DNA from 4 places in the Halobacillus sp. ABH2_015 genome. Region 1 is predicted to be linked to each of the others. Evidence: riboswitches for the same ligand, from Rfam matches in the RefSeq annotation. Region 1 holds a riboswitch; each other region holds the start of a gene.
What was found. A riboswitch is a leader RNA that binds a small molecule or an ion and turns the genes downstream of it on or off. The one in region 1 is predicted to bind S-adenosylmethionine.
Positions count from the first base shown of each region.

Region 2: linked by a shared signal. The riboswitch ahead of metK (methionine adenosyltransferase) and the one ahead of ACXAD6_RS15070 (amino acid permease) in region 1 are both predicted to bind S-adenosylmethionine.
Region 3: linked by a shared signal. The riboswitch ahead of msrA (peptide-methionine (S)-S-oxide reductase MsrA) and the one ahead of ACXAD6_RS15070 (amino acid permease) in region 1 are both predicted to bind S-adenosylmethionine.
Region 4: linked by a shared signal. The riboswitch ahead of ACXAD6_RS08200 (sulfite exporter TauE/SafE family protein) and the one ahead of ACXAD6_RS15070 (amino acid permease) in region 1 are both predicted to bind S-adenosylmethionine.

Region 1 is NZ_JBSWUG010000002.1:2,868,710-2,874,497, forward strand. It holds gene ACXAD6_RS15060 (LTA synthase family protein) at 1-289, opposite strand, end outside; gene mmuM (homocysteine S-methyltransferase) at 563-1,513, opposite strand; gene ACXAD6_RS15070 (amino acid permease) at 1,479-2,888, opposite strand; SAM riboswitch class I at 2,975-3,079, opposite strand; gene ACXAD6_RS15075 (cell wall-binding repeat-containing protein) at 3,206-5,683, opposite strand; gene ACXAD6_RS15080 (cell wall-binding repeat-containing protein) at 5,782-5,788, opposite strand, start outside.
Region 2 is NZ_JBSWUG010000002.1:2,504,923-2,510,710, forward strand. It holds gene ACXAD6_RS13255 (lysophospholipase) at 1-637, opposite strand, end outside; gene ACXAD6_RS13260 (gamma carbonic anhydrase) at 697-1,209, shown strand; gene metK (methionine adenosyltransferase) at 1,354-2,550, opposite strand; SAM riboswitch class I at 2,779-2,885, opposite strand; gene pckA (phosphoenolpyruvate carboxykinase (ATP)) at 3,136-4,728, shown strand; gene ytkD (RNA deprotection pyrophosphohydrolase) at 4,773-5,237, opposite strand; gene ACXAD6_RS13280 (hydrolase) at 5,416-5,727, opposite strand; gene menC (o-succinylbenzoate synthase) at 5,782-5,788, opposite strand, start outside.
Region 3 is NZ_JBSWUG010000002.1:545,915-551,702, reverse strand. It holds gene eutH (ethanolamine utilization protein EutH) at 1-991, opposite strand, end outside; gene msrA (peptide-methionine (S)-S-oxide reductase MsrA) at 1,537-2,010, opposite strand; SAM riboswitch class I at 2,133-2,253, opposite strand; gene ACXAD6_RS02695 (AIM24 family protein) at 2,393-3,085, opposite strand; gene ACXAD6_RS02690 (DinB family protein) at 3,218-3,754, shown strand; gene ACXAD6_RS02685 (Na+/H+ antiporter NhaC family protein) at 3,891-5,372, opposite strand; gene ACXAD6_RS02680 (GNAT family N-acetyltransferase) at 5,549-5,788, shown strand, end outside.
Region 4 is NZ_JBSWUG010000002.1:1,536,970-1,542,757, forward strand. It holds gene ACXAD6_RS08195 (DAK2 domain-containing protein) at 1-472, shown strand, start outside; gene ACXAD6_RS08200 (sulfite exporter TauE/SafE family protein) at 677-1,585, opposite strand; SAM riboswitch class I at 1,683-1,785, opposite strand; SAM riboswitch class I at 1,983-2,097, shown strand; gene ACXAD6_RS08205 (phosphoadenylyl-sulfate reductase) at 2,185-2,913, shown strand; gene sat (sulfate adenylyltransferase) at 2,928-4,073, shown strand; gene cysC (adenylyl-sulfate kinase) at 4,079-4,687, shown strand; gene cobA (uroporphyrinogen-III C-methyltransferase) at 4,689-5,465, shown strand; gene ACXAD6_RS08225 (sirohydrochlorin chelatase) at 5,482-5,788, shown strand, end outside.

The DNA.
Region 1 (5,788 bases):
AATTGGACGTCTGTTTCGTTGGATACGTCCATGTCCTGCCCACAATCCAAATGACAACAAGCAGAAGCAGATCTGCGAGAAACAGAAAGTCTGTGCCATTGACGAGCAGCCACATGCTTTCATTCACACTGCCAACTTGATTAAGCTGGGATAGGTCATAGTATGTAGGAACGGTTCCGAAGTAACGCTCGTAAATCAACATGCCAATAAACAAAAGAGACAAAAACAAATCCAGAACAAGATAGGCAGCCGCTTTGCCCCGCTTAAAGACAAGCTCAATGAGAGCCATAAAAATCAAGATAAACGAAGCATCATACCAAATTCCTGCCCAAATACTCGTATCTTGAAGAAGCAGATAACGCAAAATTATAAACTTCAAGGAAATCATAATAAAAAAGTAAAAGAAATAACTGGTTAGTAAACGTTTCATCGAATCTTTCATATAAACACCTCTCTATTATTCTACCCAAATGTAAAGTTTATGTAAACTTAATGTAAATAAGGTAGAATAAGGCCGCTTCATCAGCATGGCTTCAAAAGGCGCTTGAAAAGATTCTGTTATTCACTCTGATTTCCACATGTCTGCGAGCTTTTTTATATGGGCGGGCGTCGTTCTGCAGCAGCCACCGATGATCCTTGCTCCATGCTCGTACCAGAGTTTGGACTGCTCATGAAAGTCAAGCCGACTGGCAGACCCATGCCACGTCTTCGTTTCCGGATCATAATCTTCCCCGGAGTTTGGATAGACGATCAGCGGCTTGCTCGAACAGCGGTTCAACTCTTGTAAAGCTTCCGCCGCATGTTCCAGAGGCGCACAGTTCACACCTATAGCAGCCACATGTGTATTACCCTCCAACGCTGAAGCGACCTCCTTGAGCGGAGTACCCTCACTGATCGATTGACCATCTTTTAACGTAAAAGAAATCCATGCAGACGCAGATGGATACTCCTGTAAAATTGAACCGATCACCTTTGCTTCCTGCAGAGAAGGCAGCGTTTCAACCGCTAAAACGTCAGCACCCGCTTCAACAAGTGCTTGAATACGTGGTTGGTGAAAATCAAATAAAACCTGATCCGTGACGCCGTAATGACCGGAATACTCCGAGCCATCCGCTAAATAGGCACCATAGGGTCCGACAGAAGCAGCTGTAAGCGGCCTTGGCCGCTCAAGATTTTCCCTCCACACTTCGTCCCGTGCTTCCCCGGCAAGCGTGACCGTTTTTTTAATAAGAGTGACAGCCTCTTCTTCTGATAAGCCCCTTTGGGCAAAACCATCAGTCGTCGCCTGGTAGCTTGCGGTGATGCTGATGTCTGCTCCCGCTCTGTAGTAGGAGGCATGCACATCTTTGATCGCTTCAGGTTTTTCCAACAGCACTTTTGCGGACCATAAAGGATCATCAAGCTCGCATCCGTATGATTCCAGTTCCGTTGCCAAAGCCCCGTCCAGGAGAACCATCGATTGTTTTTCCAAAAGAGATTCAATGGGATTGGATAGATTTTGTTTGTTGGACATGTTTTACTCCCCTTTTCTTTTTCATAGATTCTCTCACATAATAAGCCGCATAGCAGAATGCAATGAACGGACCCCCACAGTACAAGGCGATCCGCTGTGTCGGATCAAAGGCAATGCCGATACAGGATGCCAGGCATAGAAGAAAAGCCGCAATCGGGACCACCGGGTACCACGGGGCTTTGTAGGATAAATCACTATCATTTCCTTCTGCCCGCCGGTGCGCCCGCCGGAAAAGGAAGTGGGAAGCGCTGATGCTCATCCAAACGACGACTACAGCCAGCCCTGAGATCGATACCAGAATGATGTAAACGGTATACGGGGCGATGATACTGGATAGCAGCGCCAGACCGCCGCCAAGCATACTAAAGATGATCGCTGTCAAAGGAACTCCCTTTTTTGTCAGCTTCGCAAACACCGGGGAGATGGTATCCTTGTCCGCCAGTGACCACAGCATCCGGGCCGACGCGTATAATCCGGAGTTGGCTGCGGAAAGGATGGCTGTTAATATGACAAAGTTCATGACATCGGCCGCATAAGGAATACCGATGCGGTCAAGGACTGCGACAAACGGACTTTCCACAACCCCTGCCGCCTCACTTGGAAGAAAGATGGATAAAATGGCAATGGTCCCAATGAAGAAAATAATCAACCGTGCCACCGTTGTCCGAATTGCCGTCGGGATGGTTCTCGCTGGATCCTGCGTTTCCCCTGCGGCAATCCCAATCAATTCTGTACCGGAAAAAGCAAAATTGACAGCAAGCATCGTCATGAAGATTGCCGTTATACCATTTGGAAACAAGCCCTCACTCGTAAGATTTGAAAAGAATGGAGCCGGTTCTGACCCCGACAGCTGTATCCACCCAAAGGCGGCCCCGAATCCGATAATGATAAAAAGGACAATGGCTGCCACTTTGACAGAGGAAAACCAAAATTCTGCCTCCGCAAAAAATTTCACACTAAAGGCATTGAATCCGAAAATAAGAGCGGCGAACAACGCACTCCAAATCCACACACTTACATCGGGAAACCACCGCTGCATCAAGAGCCCGGCAGCTGTAAATTCTGACCCGAGAGCTACCGTCCACGTCAGCCAGTACAGCCATGCTACAGTAAAGCCTGTCCCCGGCCCTATGTAGTTATGAGCGTATGTATGAAAAGCCCCTGTTTCAGGGTTATGAACGGCCAGCTCTCCTAAACAGAGCATCACCAGATACACGACCAAAGCACCAATCAAATAGGCTAGGATTGTCCCGAACGGACCGGCCTGCTGGATGGTGTACCCTGAGCTTAAAAACAGTCCCGTACCGATAACTCCTCCCAGTGAAAGCATCACCAGGTGTCTTGTTTTCATTTCTCTCTTAAATTGATATTCCATTTGTCTCCCCCCTTGTGATGGTGGGCAAACAATTAAAAAACGCACCCTTGAATGAGTGCGTCAACTGACAAATAATAGATGGAAGTCTCTTATCGATCAGGATTGTTCACCCGCTGGAATTAGCACAGTATCTTCACAGACCTGCTGCTGAGGCTTCCAAGGGCCAGTCCCTCCACCTCTCTGGATAAGATATTTTTTTATAACTCTACTAGTCTTAATCATAATTGTCAATTTATTTTCAATATTCTATCCTTCATACCATCCAAATGAAAAGCCCCTGGTTCATAACCAGAGGCTTTTCACTCATACTCATATGCTTATTTCTGTTCCAATTGCTCTGCCACTTCATCGCTGACAGCATTTGTACCGCCGAGCACCTGGAAGTTGTTGATTTCAAGCTTTCCAATCGTCTCTTTTGTGGATTCCGGAAGCTGATCCGGCTTAACAAGGAGCATGGACGCTTCTTCCTTCGCAGCCAGAACAGAGCCCGCTAAAGCGTCAGCGAAGTTCTGACCATTCGCTACGAATGTCTTCCCTTCCTGCACACCCAGCTGTTCTGCAATGGTAGAGGCTGTTTCATAACGAGTCTTACCGCTGTAACGGGAAGCGTCAGGAAGCATCGCTTCGACCTCTTCAGAAATGGCATTCGTTCCACCTACAACAATGCTCTGTTCAAAGTCAGCAAGAGCTGTTTTGGTGATGGATGGCAGCTCATCTGTTTTAGAAAGGAGAATCGGGTAGCCTTCCTTCGCCGCATAAGGAGCCACAGCCAGAGCATCCGGATAGTTGAATCCATCTGCTACAACTACATTCTCAGGGTTTCCGTCAAGGCGGGCGGCAATATTGGCTGCCGTGTCAAAGCGCGTTTTCCCAGAGATGCGATCTACGTCGACACCCATTCCTGATAATTTGTACTTCACATATTCAGAAACGGCACCGGTCCCTCCAAGAATAATCGCTTTTTCAGCACCCAGGCGCTTGATTTCCGCAGCTACTTCACTGTTCAAGTTTCCGGACTTTGTCAAAAGGATCGGCGCATCTTCCTTATAGGCAAGAGGAGCACCGGCAAGAGCATCCGCAAACTCATCTCCCCGGGCAATGACGACTGTGTCAGCAGAATCCCAGCCTTTTTTAGAAATCTCAACGGCTGTTTGGTAACGATCCTCTCCGCTCACACGTTCTGTCGTTTTTTCAACAATACGGGATTCTTCATCAGGAGAAACCGTGCCCTGCTCTTCCAGGTATTCATTGAATACTTCATAGTCTACAAAGAATAATTCTGTCATCTTACCGGCATCCTTGGCTTCCTTGAATGTTTCATATCCATCGCCACCTGCAGCGATAAAGGCGTTCGTAGCCACCGTGTATTCTTTGTCCAAATCAAGCGCTTCATATCCATCCTCTGTTTTCACTTTGACATTAACGATACGGTCTCCTGCTTCATTTGAGCGATCGAACGTATATTGCATTCCCGATACATGAGCAAAACGGCCGCCGGTATTCTCAATGTCGCTCACTGCATTTTCAAGAGCCTCCCACACCTGCTGCCCTGTTAGGTCCAGAGTGACAAGGGTGTTACCAAATGGCATCGTTGTAAGGACTTCTCCCATCGTGATTGGTCCTTGATCAATGGAAGCACGAATGCCTCCACCATTCTGAATCGCAATTGAAGTAGACGGCACTTTGTCTTTAGCTTTGGCAAGCATACTGTCTGTGATTAAGTTTCCAAGATTCGTTTCTCCACTTCTTACATCATTACGTTCTCCGTTCAAGGCAACCGTCGTTTCTCCAACGACTTCTTTCTTCAATTCATCAAGAGGCTTCTCCAGTTCAGCAAGCAGTTCGGCTGCCTCTTCATCGGATTCAATCACATACTCTTCATTTTCATCTTCTTCATCAACATCAATAAGTTTCCCGTCCCACTCCGTAAGGACACCCTCATCATCGAAGGAAACTTCTAAATCACCGATGTAATTTCCATATTCCTCTGCCTGAACGACAAGTGTCGGCTCAGTCTCTTCGTTATAGACAAGCGGCTCCTCCAGCTTTGTATGGCTGTGAGATCCAACGACAACGTCCACCCCTTCCACTTCCTGAGCAAGCGTTTTGTCATAGTTAACGCCAAGGTGGGTCAGAGCGACAATCTTATCGACGCCTTCCCCTTCAAGCCTCTTCACTGTATCTTCAGCCTTTTGGAGATAGTTTTCAAAATCAATAGTGTCTCCCGGGTTGGCAAGGAACTTCGTTTCTTCTGTCGTCAAACCGAACACACCGACTTTCTCACCATCCACATCGATGACAGAAGCTGGATAGATGTTCCCAGCGTCTCCAGGCATACCGATTTCATCGTTGAACAATCCGTTCAAGCGCTCGTCCTTACTGTAGTCAATGTTGGCACTGACGATCGGGAATTCTGCTTGATCAATAAAATCTGCAAACACAGAAGGACCATCATCAAATTCATGGTTTCCTGGAACCATCGCATCATAATCAAGCATGTTCATGAACTGGACATCTGCAAGGCCTTTGTACTGATTGTAGAAAAGCGTACCTGAGAACACGTCCCCGGCATCAAGAAGGATTGAATGGTCACGGTCAGCACGGATCTGATCAATGATGGTCACACGTCGGGGAACGTTCTCTAAGTGTGCATGCGTATCGTTCGTGTGCATAATCGTCAAGTCAAAATCGCCCTCAGCGGCTTTTACTTCTCCTCCAGGAATGGCCAGAGTCCCCAATGCAATGGCGCTTGTGACAGCGGCTGTTGCCAACACTTTCAAATTCAGATTTTTCATTTTCTTCATTCTCCCCTTTTATAAGTCTCCGGCATCAGTTCTGTCCCGCCTCTGCTGGGAAAGGGCAGATCCGATGCTGGAGGAATAGATGGAACGTTTCAGTCC
Region 2 (5,788 bases), 360 kb from region 1:
TTGTGCGTGCCGGATCCACTAAAAGGTCTTCCTCTGCCTGCATCACTAAAAGAGGCACATCAGGAAAACGGCTGACTTGTTGAAACGCCCGGATTCCCGCCTTTTGAAACTCACGGTACCACCGCACCGATACTTTATCAATGACAAGCGGATCCTGACGGAATTCTTCAACCTTGATTTGGTTTCTAGTTACATTTTCGGGATTCTGTCCCGCTTTCATACGCAGCGAAGGGGTAAAAACATTCAATAGATAGGAAAAAGCCTCCAGCGGGCGGGCCGTTTTATTCCGGATCTGTACAGCAGGAGAAGATAAAATCACACCATCCAGCTGCGGCTGCTTTTCCTCCATAAAACGAATCACAGCCAACCCCCCCATGCTGTGGCCGAGAAGGAAAATTTTTTTATCCGGATCCGCCTGCTCATACCAGCTTTGAATGGTTTCAACGTAATCACCAAACGAACGGATATGACCTTTCTTCCCATCAGACAACCCCTGCCCCGGCAGGTCTCCATAAATCACCGAAAAACCGTCCTGACGGAAACGATCAGCAAGTTCCTTATACCTTCCCATATGCTCAAAAGCGCCATGGACGAGAATGATGGTTGCACGATCACGGGCCGATTCCAGTTTTTCCACAGCCGATCCCTCTTTTCATTTGATATACTGATGTTACTCATATTATAAGGGGGCTTCGTATGATTTGCGAATATAAAGGAAAACGACCTCTCATCCACCCATCAGCTTTTACAGCAGAAGATGCCGTCATTACCGGGGATGTTGTCATAGAAGAGAACGCAAGCATCTGGTTTAAGACGGTCATCCGCGGCGATGTCTCATCGGTACATATCGGTAAGAACACAAATGTCCAGGATCTGAGCATGCTGCACCAAAGCCCTGACCAGCCTCTCATACTGGAAGACGGCGTTACGGTCGGGCACCAGGTTACCCTGCATTCTGCACACATTAAACAGGACGCTTTGATCGGCATGGGATCCATGATTCTGGATGGCGCTGTCATAGGGGAGCGGGCCTTTATCGGAGCAGGAAGCCTTGTTCCGCCCGGAAAAGAAATCCCTCCGGATACACTGGCCTTCGGACGGCCGGCCAAGGTGATCCGTTCCTTAACAGAAGAGGATTACAAGGAAATGGACCGGATCCGGAAATCGTATGTCGCAAAAGGGCAGTACTATAAGAACCTTCGGGGCTGAAATGCTTTTCAGCTCGATGCCTGCATGATCAGAAGACATACAGAGGGAAGTGGATAGCCGTATCAAATCAATGCGTACTCTGCCGTTAGTGCAACTCGTGAAAATAAAAAAAGCTGTTTCCTCCAACAAGGAAACAGCTTTTTTTTATTGAAAACGACCGCTGAGCTCTTCCGCTTTATCCGTACGTTCCCATGGAAACTCAACATCTGTCCGTCCAAAATGGCCGTAGGCAGACGTATCACGGTAAATAGGTTTACGAAGATCGAGCATTTTAATGATTCCAGCAGGACGGAGGTCAAACAAGTCACGCACAGCGTCCACCAGCTTTTCTTCCGACACTTTGCCGGACCCGCTGGTATTGATGGAAATGGAAACCGGCTGGGCCACCCCGATTGCATAGGCGAGCTGGACTTCCACTGTATCCGCAAGACCTGCAGCTACGATGTTTTTCGCAACATAACGAGCCGCGTATGCAGCAGAACGGTCCACTTTGGTCGCATCCTTCCCACTGAAGGCACCACCACCGTGACGCGCATATCCACCGTACGTATCTACGATGATCTTACGTCCTGTTAAACCGGCGTCCCCTTGAGGACCTCCGATTACAAAACGCCCGGTCGGATTGATAAAGTATTTGGTTTCATCATCAATATAGCCTTCCGGTACAACGGGCCCGATCACCTGCTCTTTCAAATCCTTCTGGATCTGTTCGAGCGTGACTTCTTCAGCGTGCTGCGTCGAAATAACAATCGTATCCACGCGGACCGGCTGATCATTTTCATCATATTCAATCGTTACCTGCGTCTTGCCGTCAGGACGAAGGTAATCGAGTGTTCCGTCTTTGCGGACATCAGAAAGACGCTTGGAAAGTTTGTGGGCAAGAGAAATAGGCAGCGGCATCAATTCGGGCGTTTCATTGTTGGCAAAGCCGAACATCAGTCCCTGGTCACCGGCACCGATGGCTTCTATTTCATCATCGCTCATTTTCCCTTCACGGGATTCAAGCGCAACATCCACTCCCCCTGCGATATCCGGGGACTGCTCATCAATAGCCGTCAAAACGGCACATGTATCTGCATCAAAGCCGTATTTTGCTCGTGTATATCCAATATCTTTAATCGTCTGGCGCACGATCGATGGAATATCAACATAGGTATTCGTACTGATTTCACCGGAAACCAGGACAAGTCCCGTAGTTACTGTTGTCTCACATGCCACCCTTGCATTCGGGTCGTTTTTTAAAATTTCATCTAAAATAGCATCAGAAATAGCGTCACAGATTTTGTCCGGATGACCTTCTGTCACGGATTCTGATGTGAATAACCGGCGGTTCGCTGGCATTCTAAAAACTCCTCCTTCTGTAAGTACAAAGTATTAGACGGAACTCTTTACCAGTATGTGTAGAAAAACATAAGTTCATTTCATAGTGTCATCCTGGATCCGAAAACGTTTTCGTGCACGTTCTCAGTCAGAAATAATAAACAGGCGGCAAGGCCTGGTCATGGACATTTCCTTCTTATAAAAAGAAAAAACCCTTCCTATACCGAGGAAAGGGGCTGCTTCCTTTCGCTCTTATCGTCCAAGGAGCTGACTCCTTGCTTCAGGTTAGCACCATGTCCCTGCGGACGGTTGCTGGGTTTCAAAGGGCCTGTCCCTCCACCAACTCTGGATAAGAGAGTTTCCGTTCTCAGCTATCGTATCGAAAAGCGTGTTTAATGTCAATTGGATTCATCGGGTTTCGACGCACCCCTTCCATCCAGATTCAACCTGGATAAACGTTCTGTTCAAACCATCATAGGATAATAACAGCCATGAAATATGGCAGTGTTGAAAACTTTCCCACAATCCACTGAATAGTATGGACGATTAAAATAAATGTGTTATACTAATCTCACATTATTAAACTGCAAAGGCGGGACGATGCATATGAGTACAATAAACCAACTGTCAGAACTTAATCTTCTACTTTCCCAGGACCATGTCCACCACCAATTATCTGTTCCACATTTAGTGGAAAAGATTTTATACCGCAATGAAGGTACACTAACGGAAAAAGGGGCCGTTCAGGCTACGACAGGTACCTATACGGGACGCTCACCAAAGGACAAATTCATTGTCCGTGACGACGTAACCGAAGATAAAGTCGAATGGGGTGCTGTGAACCAGCCTATTGACGATGATACGTTTGTGAAATTATACCATAAAGTGCTCGATTATTTGAAAGACCGCAGGGAGTTATTCGTCTTCAAAGGTTTTGCAGGAGCGGATGAGCGCTACCGCCTTCCTATGCAGGTTCTTACAGAATTCGCCTGGCACAACTTATTCGCCCGCCAAATGTTCATCCGGCCGGAGGCATCCGAATTGGAGGAGCATGACACAGAGTTCACTGTCATATCTGCTCCAACCTTCAAAGCAGATCCTGACGTGGATGGTACGAATTCCGAAGCGTTCATCATGGTTTCGTTTAAACACCGCGTTGTCCTCATCGGAGGAACAGAATACGCAGGGGAAATCAAGAAGTCCATCTTCTCCGTCATGAACTACCTGCTTCCGGAAAAGAACGTCCTTCCGATGCACTGCTCGGCCAACATCGGCAAAGAAGGCGACGTTGCTCTGTTCTTCGGTCTGTCGGGCACAGGAAAAACGACTCTGTCCGCTGATCCTCAGCGCCGCCTGATCGGGGACGATGAGCACGCCTGGTCCCCCTACGGTGTCTTTAACATTGAAGGGGGATGCTATGCGAAGTGCATCAACCTGTCCAAAGAAAAAGAACCGCAGATCTATGATGCCATTCATTTCGGCTCGGTTTTGGAAAACGTCGTCCTTCAGCCGGATTCGCACGCGCCGGATTATGACGATACGAGCCTGACGGAAAATACACGGGCCGCCTACCCACTGGATCACATTGATAATACAGTCCAGCCAAGTATTGCCGGCCACCCAAATGCCATCATTTTCTTGACAGCTGATGCCACGGGAGTCCTCCCACCAATCAGCCGTTTAACAAAAGAACAGGCGATGTACCATTTTCTAAGCGGCTATACGAGTAAACTGGCTGGAACAGAGAGAGGGATTACCAAGCCGGAAGCGACTTTCTCCGCCTGCTTCGGCTCCCCTTTCCTTCCGCTTGCTCCATCAGCATATGCTGAAATGCTCGGAGAGAAAATAGACCAGTTCAATACGGACGTCTTCCTTGTCAATACAGGCTGGTCAGGGGGAGCCTACGGAGAAGGCGAGCGTATCAAACTGAGTTACACGCGTTCCATGATCCATGCCGCTCTGGAAGGTGAACTGAGTTCTGCCGAAACTTATAAAGACCCTGTGTTCGGCCTTCACATCCCGACCCACTGCCCGGGAGTACCGGACGAAGTCTTATTCCCGAGAAAAACGTGGAACAATCCTGCCGCTTATGATGAAAGTGCCAAAGAACTTGCTGAAAAGTTTCATGCCAACTTCAAAAAGTTCACGTATGCCAGTGATAAAATCAAACAGGCCGGCCCGACCCACCACACAAACTAAACAGAAAAAAATCCGCCGTTATCCAAACGGCGGATTTTTTCTGTTCAGCGGTGTTCCAGACGCTTTAAACATTCCGGCAGAACCTCATCCTTCATCATGAAGCTGAACCGGTCGTTATTTTTCAAGTTTCCCGGCAGATGCCGGAAAAGGACAGGACCATGCGTTTCAAAATAATGATCCTGATCAGCCAGCTCAGATATTGTAGCAAAATAGACATTCTTGATGACAGTTCCGCCTTTTCCATCGACATGATACTGCCCAAGATAAGTCAGATCATCAATATCGGCTCCTGTTTCTTCTTTCACTTCTCTTACTGCTGCCTGTTCCGCCGTCTCCCCTTCTTCTACTTTCCCACCAGGGAATTCGAGCCCTCTGTCTTTGTGCCGGGTTAACAGCCACTGATCACGAAAGCGGCAGATGATCCACACATGTTTCGGCTCTTCAGAAAAAGGGTGATCCTCGAAGGATAACCGGACAGGATTTTGATAAAAATCATAAAAAGTTTTCATGTCTCTTCAACTGCCTTTAATCCTTGTTATACGTTCGCTTTCCTGTTTAAATCGTACCATAAGCAGCCGCAAATACAAACCAGTCCCTCTCTACTTGTAGGATTTCCGGTCCGTACCGACACAAAATCCCCCGATTATGTACGAAAGAACCGCTTCAAAAGGGGAAGCGGCCCTTCTCTCAATTTTTCAATACGCCCATTTCCTCAATATGCTTCTTCGTCATTTCATCACCCAGATCATAGATCTGCTGGAAAGCCTTATGCATATCCTCATCGGTATCATCGTTATCCTGATCCTGATGGTAAGGCATAAATGGAATATGAGCCCTGTAAAAGGACCGGCCGTCTGCCTGGGCAATCTCATCAAACACTTCACGCAGAGCCGTCACTTCTTCAGGGGTGGCGTAGATAATAAAATCATCATTATTAGCATCATGATTTACTGAAATCTCCCGCGTACCGATGTTAATGTAATACTGATCTCGTTCCATCTTCACCCTCCTTTCCCTTAGTGTGAACCATGAAGGGAAAGGTTATGAGTCCATTTAGGAA
Region 3 (5,788 bases), 2.3 Mb from region 1:
TGTCCGGCTGGACGCCGGCCACAAATGCGAAGTGGCTTCCGAATACGAATGCTCCGCTGACTGCAAAGGCCGCATTGATGGTCTTCCCTCTATCGTCCATGTCCTTCATGACGGCAAGCATCGGCAAATGATGAGCAAGCGATGCGATGAATCCTGTCATCGATACCGCGTTCATCCCGAGACGTCTTCCCGCACGGGTGAGCACTTTTTCGCCGTGCCTGCTGATAAACGCCACCAGCGGATAAGCCCCTGCAAGTGTGACAGTGATTTTACCCACGATGAGCATCCCTTCTGATAACGGAGCCATACCGGGGAGAACCGTTATACCTGTTAACGTTTCAATAATGATGAGAGCAAGCCCTGAAATAATAATGATTTCGACCGCTTTGCCGAAATAGGAAAACAGACGAATGGTCAAGGCTGTGAAGAGCCAGAGACCGGCGGCGATGAAAAGGGATAGAATCATGGCCGGAAGCAGATTTCTAAGCATCCACCCCGGTTCATAGCCGGCTGTCCACCCGCCGATGAAACAACCGATTGGAATCGTCACCATTCCTGCAAGAATTCCCTTTGCGAAAAAAGGATGATCTTTTTTTGCTACAACGGTCAAGGCAACTGGAATGGTAAACACAAGCGTAGGGCCCATCATCGTCCCAAGCAGAGCCCACGAAAAAACAGCCGCTCCTTTGTCTGCCGCGAGCGATTCCGCCAGAGGATAAGCCCCCATATCAATGGCAAGCAGCATAGAAGCAAACATCGAAGGATCAGCTCCTGCAGCCTGGAACAATGGAGTGACGACCGGCGCGAGCCATCTGGACAGCACCGGGGCCAGAGAGATGATCCCCACCATGGACAAGGCCAGAGGACCCATCATCATAAAGGCTTCATAAAAACGCCATCCTAAGGCAAGGCGGTGATTCAATATGTAGTAATCAAGAGCTCCAAGAACCATAAAGGCGCACATGACCATAAGGATGATATCATTCAACACAGCCTCTCCCTCCTCTCTTCATCTCCTCCATTCTAGTGAACTTTCCCCCATAAAAAAAGCCCCCTCACTGAGGGGCTCTGGCTATAGAAAAATCCTGTGTTAACCAGTTAGAGTTGTCCATGAGTCGTGGGAAGGGCCACTTTCCGCTTATCGGTATATGAATGCCGCGGGCACGCCCTACGCAGGTTCTCAGATTCAAAAGAACGGCACGGGCTGCGCTGTTGCGCACTTGCGTGGAAAAAAAGGAAAAGAACAGACGCTGATAACGGCTGGCTGCCGGAATATGAACAAGCCTCTCCTCCATCCAGCAAGGATGAGCGGGGTGAAGGAGAGTCTTGTTCGATGTTAGAGAACTCCCAAGGAGCGGTGCCCTTTCCACTCCTGCGGAAGAACGAGTGGTCCGAGACCGCCGAGCGTGGGTGTTGCGAGGAAGCTCGTTCGCTCGTCCGCGGAAAGGGCACCGCTCCTTTCGGGAAGAAAGAAAAAAGCTTGTAAAGAAACAGGGGTTTCTCTACAAGCTGAACCCCTCAGTGTGGGGCTTTTCATCAGCCGATGGAACAGGCTGCGGAGCCATGTTTTTGAATGTACTTCTGGTGATGCTCTTCTGCTTCAAAGAAAGAAGAAGCCTCTTCCACCTGTGTAGCGATTGAACGCTTGAAGATGCCTTTGGCACTCCATTCTTTGATTTTTTCTTCTGCAATGTACTTCTGGCTTGCATCTGTATAGAAGATCACTGAACGGTATTGATGTCCTACATCAATGCCCTGACGATTTACCTGTGTCGGGTCGTGAGCTTCAAAAAAGATATTGACCAGTTTGGCATACGTAATGACAGCAGGATTATATTCGATACGGACAGCTTCCGCATGACCGGTATTTCCCTGTTTCACTTCTTCATAGGAAGGGTTTTCGAGATGTCCCCCGATGTAACCGACGGTTGTTGCCGTTACCCCTTCGAATTTCTCAAAAAATGCTTCTACTCCCCAAAAACATCCTGCGCCGAAAATTGCTGTTGCCATATCTACATCTTCCCTTTCCTTTAACGCAACTTCTATCGAGAGCCATGACGGGTATGCTGATATGCAAAAAACCCCTTTTCTTATCCACATAAGAAAAGGGGTTCGTATCAATCCGTACGATCCTCTCATCTTTTAGGATGGTGTTCATCCTACAGGAATTGGCACCGTTCTCGTCAATCCGTGGATTGATTCGATGGTTGCCGGGCATCAAAGGGCCAGTCCCTCCGCCTCTCTGGATAAGAAGTTTCCGTTATTTATTTAATGTTGATTATCAATATACTACGTTTCAGTAACGAAGTAAAGGATAAATGATGATTCTTTTTGTATCATCATTGTATTCACACTTTAGCATGACTATGCCAGTCCACGCAAAAGAAAAGTCTTACTGACTGCCTGTTGTTTCAATTTCTTCATACGGCTGGACGATGACAAAACCTTCTCCTTCGAACTGCATTTGAATAGATTCCCCGCTTCCCCGTCCGATAAACGTTTTAAAGCTTACATCCGTCTTGAAATTCGGCTCCAAATGCCCGGACCAGGCTACGGTCGCATGAGGATCCGTAATAACCGGTTCTCCCGGGCGTACGAGCAATGTCAGTGGTTCGTAATGGGAGGTGACAGCCACACGTCCGCTGCCATTCAAGGTCACGTTAAACAGACCGCCGGAAACCATCCCGGCCACTTTTTTCATCAGCTTGATATCCCAGTCGATGCTCGGCTCAAAGGCGAGAAGATCGTTACCGTTGACTGTAATGGTTTCATTATCCAAGTCAAAAATCGTAATCTTTTTCCCCTGATCAGCGAGATACAAACGTCCGCGCCCTGTCGCTTTCATCAGCGAACTGCCTTCTCCCGTCAACGCCTTCTTGAACATTTTTCCTACACCGTGCTCCAGAATCCCTTCTCTCTCAAACTTGATATTCCCATTATAGGAAATCATGGCCCCGGATTTCGCCCAGACCTGATCCATCAGGTTCACCTCGAGAATACGCGGGGTTTCCAGCTCAAAATAATCATTTTCTGAATCATCCTGTTTCGTCGCCCTGATAAACTCCTCAATCGAATAGTCTGCCATGACAGATTCCTCCTTTTATGTAGGTTATAGTTCTATACCACACCCCGGGGTGGGTTAGACCATTTATGAAACCTTTGTCTATCGTTTTACGTTTACAATGGAGGAAAGGTTTCATCACCACCTGGCAGGGGAATGATGATTCTATTTGATCTATTCAAACAACCTAAGGACGAGGAGGACCTGTTTATGTATGGTCTTGATGAGAAAAGAAAACAGCTGTTGGAGTATGCCCATTCCGTCTCTGACGAAATGGCAGCACAGAAGCCCGGGGAAGGAAAATGGTCGGTCCTTGAAATTCTGGAGCACCTGTACCTGATGGAACAACTTGTCGTCTACCAGATCAAGCAGGCAGTAAAGCAGGGAGATATCCAGCAGACTTCCGAAAAACCGATCCACCGGACGACGGAAAGGGACTACAAGGTGGAAGCCCCTGAGTCCGTCCGGCCTGAAGGTACGTGCCAAACGATTGCAGAAGCCGAGGATGGATTGAAAAAAACAAGGGAAGCTACGTTATTCCTCATTCATAACAAAGATGAAGAAACATTGAAGAACCGTGTGTTTCCCCACCCCGCTTTCGGAGACATGGACTTGGTGCAGTGGATTGAATTCATCGGCTGGCACGAACTCCGCCACCTTGATCAAATGAAAGAAACTGTGGAAGCTTTATAAACGCGTAGAAAAACACGCAGAGGTAAATCTCTCCACACCACCTACAGATCCACTGGATGACAAGTCCAGTCTCTTGTCTACAGTTGAAAAGCGCAGAGACGAATCTCTGCGCTTTTTCTATCTTTGACGATCCTGTTTACTTTTCAGGCTTCACTTCTTCGCCGTTCTTCCCGGTGTAACGGAGCCCCCATCCTGTCCATGCTGCGATCAGCATAACAAGCAGAAGGAGCCATCCTTGGAACACATACGGGAATACTTCACCAGGCGAAACGACGGGGAGGAAGTCATACTTGTCTGCCGCTCCCTGAACCGTGGCCCAGGCAAGCAGGACACCACCACTCCAAGGGAAAATATACCCCAGGGAAGAGGTCACTGTATCCAGGAAGTTGGCCCGCCGGTATGGATGGATATTCAATTCCTTCCCGATTTTCCTCACAAACGGAGCCGCTGCAATTTCCGCCGCTGTGTTGATTGTGATGAAGGCATTCAAGAAAGCTACAATACCAAAGATGGCGAGTTCAGCTCTGCGGACTACACCATTGATGATGCGGAGGAAGAAGTTCTTAATCACTTCCATCGTCCCTCCTACTTCAAGCATGTAAGCCGCCGCAAGAATGAACAGGATCAAAACAGCCATATTGAAATATCCGCTGATTCCATCAATAAGGGCCCCTTCAATCACAGGGTCTCCTGCTTCATTGAAATGAATATACAGCACTTCCTTTAAGGATATGCCACTCAAATATATGAAAGCCACGGATGCAAGAATCCCCCATGATAAGGACGTCAGAAGATGCTGGCCTCTCAGCGCCAGGATAAGAACGAGTACAAATGGCACCAGCATCAACAGACCGTTGGGTGACACCTGGCTCTGCAGGTCATTGATCACCTGCTGGCTTCCTTGTTCCCCACCGCCGCCGAAAACAATGAAAAGAATCATTGCCGGAACAGCAGCCGCCATGGAGTATTTAAAACGGGAACGGACAACTCCAGGGACATCCGCTTCCTGTGTCGTTGCAGAGACGATCGTTGTGTCAGAAACAGGCGCCAGGTTATCCCCGAATACAGCTCCACTTAAAATCGCTGCAACAAGCAGCACCGGATCCGCTCCTAATATGACACCAGCTGGATACATAAGCACACCGAACGTGGCTACCGTACCGTATCCAGTTCCTACGGCTGTGGAAAATAAGCCGGCGAGCAGAAACGTAATACCGACGAAAGCTCCACCTTCCAGCCCTGTTTGGAAGCCGAACCAGATCAGACCATCCACCAGTCCTCCGGCAGACAGCATATTTGCAAACATGCCGGCCCAGAACCAGGCAATGATCGAAACGATCCCTACCGGCTGAGCCATCCCTGTAATCAGACTCTGCGCATAATCTGACCATTTCGATTTAGTAAAGAACAGACCGAGGCCGATTCCAATCACAATTCCTAAGACAAGCCCCTGCTCTGTAACAAGACCTGCCACACTTAAGACAATGGCCCAAATGATAAAGAAAACCAAAGGAATCGTTGCAGCAAATACCCCGCCATGGAACTCCAGGCGTTTGATTTCTTTTTCTCCTAAGGCTTCATCGATGACTTCTTCATTTCTTCCCTCTTGATCAGCCATCTGATTCCCTCCTCAACAATTACTTAACCTTGTATAGTTTACCACCTGATATGATGGAATATAAACAGCTGAATTGTTACCACTTTAAAGCAAATCAGGATATCATCTGGAAAGCACAGAAACCTCTGATCAGTAATAGTATCTGAACAGACCATTGGTTATAAAGGAGTTATATTATGAAATTAAGGCAGGCAAAAATGGAAGATTTTGAAACGATCAGTCAATGGATCAGGTCAAAGGACGAGCTGAAACAATGGAGCGGCTCCGGTTTTGAGCACCCCCTCTCCCTGAGCCAGTGGGAGAAATACTTGAATGAGGAGGACCGTCAATCGTTCACAGCTCTGTTGGAAGACAGCCCGGCCGGACACATTTCCATCGGCCGGATCGAACCTCTTAAGACAGGAAGAATCGGTCGT
Region 4 (5,788 bases), 1.3 Mb from region 1:
GGCAGCAGAACAGGCTGCAGAGATGGCGGAAGCGGAAGTGGCTGTCATCCCGACGAAGACCATTCCTCAAGGGATGAGTGCTATGCTTGGTTTCAATCCTGAAGCAGATCTCGATACGAACAAAGAAGAAATGACCAGTTTGATGTCAGAAGTGAAGACGGGGCAGATTACCTATGCCGTCCGGGACACCCAGATTGACGGACTTGATATTGAAAAGGGTCATTTTATGGGGATTTCCGACGGGAAGATATCAGCTACCGATAAAGACGCCCTCACAACAGCGAAAACACTGCTGAACCAGATGATTGATGAGGATGAAGATGAAATCCTTACTATTCTTACAGGGGAAGATGTGGACGATAAGGATGTGGCTGAACTGGAAGCTTATGTGGAAGAAACCTTTGAAGATTTAGAGGTGGAAATCCACCATGGTGGCCAGCCGATTTACAGCTATATCTTCTCTATCGAATAAAATGCAGCGCTTCTGGATTTAGAACAGCGTTCGCAGGCTGTCGGGATTTTTCCCGGCAGCCTTTTGTAATGGTCTATGGTCTGAATGCAGGAGCGGAGATGAAAGAAATGGTTTCACAGAGGATATTGATCGACCATTAGACAAACGCCTTGGCGGTTTGTTTTCTAAGCTTGTCATTCTATAAGCTGAAAGCGCAGTTCTCCATTAGAACTGCGCTTTTTTTAACCGTGTTTCCGTCTGCGGGTGCCGGTGCCGTTGAATATATTTTCGAACTGAGAAGATAACGGCAGCAGCATATCCGGCAAGAAGCAGGCTGTAGATGATAACTAAGGTCTGTTCACTCCATGTGGCATAGGTGAGCAGGGTCCGGCTGTTCGTCAAAATGATAAATCCACCCGCCGCTACCCCAAGCACGAGAGGGGGGAGTTTTTTCACAAGCCAGGCAGCGAGGGGGGCTGCAATAACGCCACCGATCACAAAGGCGAGCACAAGCATCCAGCTCAGCTCTTCCCACCCAAGGAAGATCAGGAAGCCGGCCGTAGCAGATAAAGTAACGATGAATTCACTTGTATCTACGGTGCCGATGACTTTTCTGGGAAGGATTCCTTTGCTGGATAAGAGAACAGGTGTATTTACCGGCCCCCAACCCCCGCCGCCCACGGCATCAAGAAAACCGCCCAGAAAACCTAAGGGAAACAAGAAGCGCCGTCGAAATGGTCTTTTTTCTGTATGCAAGGGCTTCACTCGATTCATCAGTAAAAAGCGGATGACCACATAAACGCCAAGCCCTAGTAAAAAAACGGAAATGTACGGACGGATCAGCTCACCTGGAATCCAGCTGAGCAGAGCAGCCCCGGCAAAGGCACTGATCCCTCCGGGGAGAGCAAGAGTCAAAACGAGACGCTTATCCACGTTGCCGAATTTATAATGGGAAAACCCGGAAGCTGCCGTTGTAGCAATCTGGGACAAATGAATAGAGGCGGAGGCCACCGCCGGAGCCATTCCATAGGCGAGGAGGATGGTGGAGGAGCTTAAACCAAATCCCATTCCGAGGGCTCCATCCATCAATTGAGCAAAGAATCCAACCAGTGAAAATATAAGTAATTTCTTCATCGTACCTCTCCTTTTGATTAAACACATAAGATTACTTGGTTTTAACCATGAAGAGGCACAAAAAAACCTCTTCATCCAGAAGAGGTCAAGCTTCCTCTCCTTATCTTTCAGACCACCGTCTGCTGGAATGAGCACCTTTTCCAATGTGAGGTTGCTGCGGGATCATCAGACCAGTTTCCTCCCCCGGCTCTTTATAAGGATTTATGTAGCCCGCGCTGAAAGCGGAATTCCTAAGTACATGAATAATATATTCAAAGCTAAAACATGGATGACGATTTGTCAATGGTTTACAATAAAATAAACAGAAAACTAGTAATATTTAAAATGCATGTTGACATATCTTTAAATCGGGTCTAATATTTGAATCAAATCTTTTGAACAAAATCTGGAAACATTTTTCTTATCGAGAGAGGTGGAGGGACTGGCCCTTGGAAGCCTCGGCAACGGATCTGTCGTCATGAACAGAAGCTGTGCCAATTCCAGCAGGTGATCAACACTTGGAAGGATAAGAAGAACGGTTGAATCATGTATAATGACTCTCCTTTCTTCTTACCATCAGAAGAAAGGTTTTTTTGTTGAAGATAAGAAAGGAGGAGCTTATGAATACGAGTGCACCGACATATGGAACATTCACCGGGGATCCTTTACTTCATATGGATATTGATGATGGACACAAAGGGGCAGAGAGTGTGATTCAATGGGCTTACGGGCATTATGGAAAACAGCTCGTTTATGCGTGCAGCTTCGGTGCTGAAGCGATCGTACTGCTTGACTTCATTGCAAAGGCACAGCCGGATGCCGACGTCGTTTTTCTGGACACTGGACTTCATTTCCAGGAAACCTATGATTTGATAGACAAAGTGAAAAAGAGGTATCCGGATTTGAACATCCATATGAAAAAGCCGGAATTGACAGTGGAAGAACAGGCAGAGGAATATGGTCCGGCCCTTTGGAAAAGGAATCCCGACCAATGCTGTGCCATCAGAAAAATCAAACCGCTGGAAGAAGCCCTGACAGGAGCGGCGGCCTGGATGTCGGGATTAAGAAGAGAACAATCTGCAAGCCGGAGTCATACGAACTTCGTCAACAAGGACGAACGCTTCCAGTCCATCAAGGTATGCCCCTTAATTCACTGGACATGGGAAGACGTATGGACTTATATCCGACTAAATAGCTTGGATTACAATGAATTACATGACCAAAGCTATCCAAGTGTCGGCTGCATCCCCTGCACAGCGAAAGCGCTGGATGACGGCCGTTCAGGAAGATGGCAGGGATTTGATAAAACCGAGTGTGGACTCCACACAGCGGGAGATACGAAACAATAAAGGAGAGATGAATGATGTCCATTATTCAACCGCATGGCGGGCAGTTAATCAATCGTTTTACAGCACAGCCGGATACGCTTCCGGAACAAAGGATCGAGCTTGATGCGATGGCGTTGAGTGATATCGATTTAATCGCTAATGGGGCATACAGTCCGCTTCAAGGATTTTTAACAAGGGAAGATTATGATCACGTCGTTGAAAATCTTCGTTTGAAAGACGGCACTCCCTGGAGTCTCCCGATCACACTGCCTGTTTCTGAAGAGCAGGCCCGTTCGTTACATGGTCAAGCGGCTCTTGTGAAAGATGGGGCAATCTACGGTGTGATCGAAATCGAAGACATTTACAAGCCGGATAAACAGAAAGAAGCTGCAAATGTTTACTTAACGACAGAAGACGCTCACCCGGGGGTCAGTAAACTTTACAAGCGCCCGGATTATTATGTCGGTGGCAGAATTGACGTATTCCATCGTCCGGAGCGGGAGCATTCAGACCATTACTACCTTGATCCCGAAGAGACAAGAGAACGATTCCAACAGGCCGGATGGGAAAAGGTTGTCGGTTTCCAAACGCGTAATCCTGTTCACCGTGCTCATGAATATATCCAAAAAGCGGCCCTGGAAAGCGTAGATGGACTATTTCTGAATCCGCTCGTAGGAGAAACGAAAAGCGACGATATCCCGAGTGATGTGCGCATGAGAAGTTATGAGGTACTCTTGGATGAATATTATCCGGAAAACCGGGTGACGCTGGCTGTTTTTAATGCGGCCATGCGCTATGCAGGCCCGCGGGAAGCCATCTTCCATGCGATTGTCCGGAAGAATTTCGGCTGCTCCCATTTCATAGTCGGGAGGGATCATGCAGGTGTCGGCGATTACTATGGTACATATGACGCTCAAAAAATCTTCAGCCACTTTGAAGAAGGAGAGCTGGAAATAACCCCGGTCTTTTTTGAGCACAGCTTCTACTGCAAAGCCTGTGAAGCAATGGCTTCTCATAAAACCTGCCCCCACAGCAAGGAGCATCACGTAATTTTATCAGGAACAAAAGTGCGCGAGCTGCTTCGGAGCGGCCAGAAACCACCGAAAACGTTCAGCCGTCCGGAGGTCGTGGAAGTGCTGATTGAAGGGCTTAAACAACAGACAGCGGATGTAAAGGGGTGAATGGAATGGCAACGAATTTAACATGGCATGAAGCTGCCGTCCAAAAAAAGGATTACCGGAGTAAAAATGGTCATTTCAGTGGTGTGCTCTGGTTCACCGGTCTCTCAGGGGCTGGTAAATCCAGCATTGCCAACCATTTGAACCGCCTTCTTTTTGAGCACGGCATCCAAACCTACCTGCTTGACGGGGATAACGTTCGTCATGGATTAAATCGGGATCTTGGTTTTTCTGAAGCCGACCGGACAGAGAACATCCGTCGGATCGGTGAAGTATCCAAATTGTTCACAGACAATGGTTCCATCGTTTTGACGGCTTTTATTTCTCCATACAGGGAGGACCGTGACCGGGTCCGATCCCTTTTGGAAGAGGAAGAATTCATGGAAGTCTTTGTCGACTGTCCTGTGGAGGAATGTGAAAGCCGGGATCCTAAAGGACTGTATAAAAAAGCAAGGGCTGGGGAAATCTCCGGTTTTACCGGGGTGGATGCTCCTTACGAGGCACCGGTGAATCCGGAATGTGTCGTTCGGTCTGACCAGCATTCCATCCAAACCTGTGCGGAACAGATTTTTCAACTTCTTATTGATAAAAAGTGGCTGAACGACAAGGAGGGATAACGTGACCAAAGTATATATCGTAGGTGCAGGTCCTGGAGACATTGATTTGATTACCGTGAAAGGTCTTAAAGCTGTCCAGAAGGCTGATGTTGTTCTGTATGACAGGCTCATCAATCAGGATCTTCTTGAGGAAACGAAAGCAGGGGCAGAGCTCGTCTTCTGTGGGAAAAGGCCCGATCATCACGCACTGTCCCAGTCAACCATCAATCATCTTCTTGTCAAATACGCCCTTCAAGGGAAAGTGGTCACACGCCTTAAAGGAGGAGATCCATTTGTGTTCGGCCGCGGAGGGGAAGAAGCAGAAGCTCTTGCAAAAAGGTCCATTCCTTTTGAGATCGTTCCAGGAATTACATCCGGGACGGCTGCCCCTGCCTACGCCGGCATTCCGGTCACCCACAGGGATTACAGCTCGTCGGTCGCTTTCATATCCGGGGTCAGTAAGAAAGGAACAGATGAAGAAGCGTACTGGGAGCGGGTCGTCAAGAGCATGGATACGCTGTGCATCTACATGGGTGTCAAAAGACTTCCGGAGATTTGTGATCGGCTGAAAAAATATGGGCGGTCTCCAGATACGCCGATGGCCCTTATCCAGAATGGAACGACGAACAGCCAGAAAATGGTGAAGGGAACAATCGATACGATTGTAGAAAAGAGCCGTTTTATCGAAAACCCTGCCATGATCGTTGTGGGGGAAGTGGTGGAGCTGAGCAGCCACCTCCAATGGTTCGACCCGGCCGGTGAGGACGCCCGCGTATCTGCGGAAACGATTGTAGGCTAGGAAAAGGAGGATGAGGATGGAAGCTGTCCTGTATGTAAGTCACGGAAGCAGAAAAAAAGCAGCCACCACTCAGGCAGAGGACTTTTTACACCGTGCAGCGGAAGCGCATGATCTGCCTTATGAGATTTGTTATCTGGAACTCGCTGAACCTGATATATCAGAAGGGGTGCGGCGCCTTGTGGAAAGGGGAGCTTCCAGCATCGTTGTACAGCCGGTCCTGCTTTTGAGTGCTGGTCACTATTATAAAGATATCCCTGAAGAGATTGATCAAATCTCCCGCCTTTACTCCGGCCTGACGTTTTCCTATGGAGAACCTCTGGGAG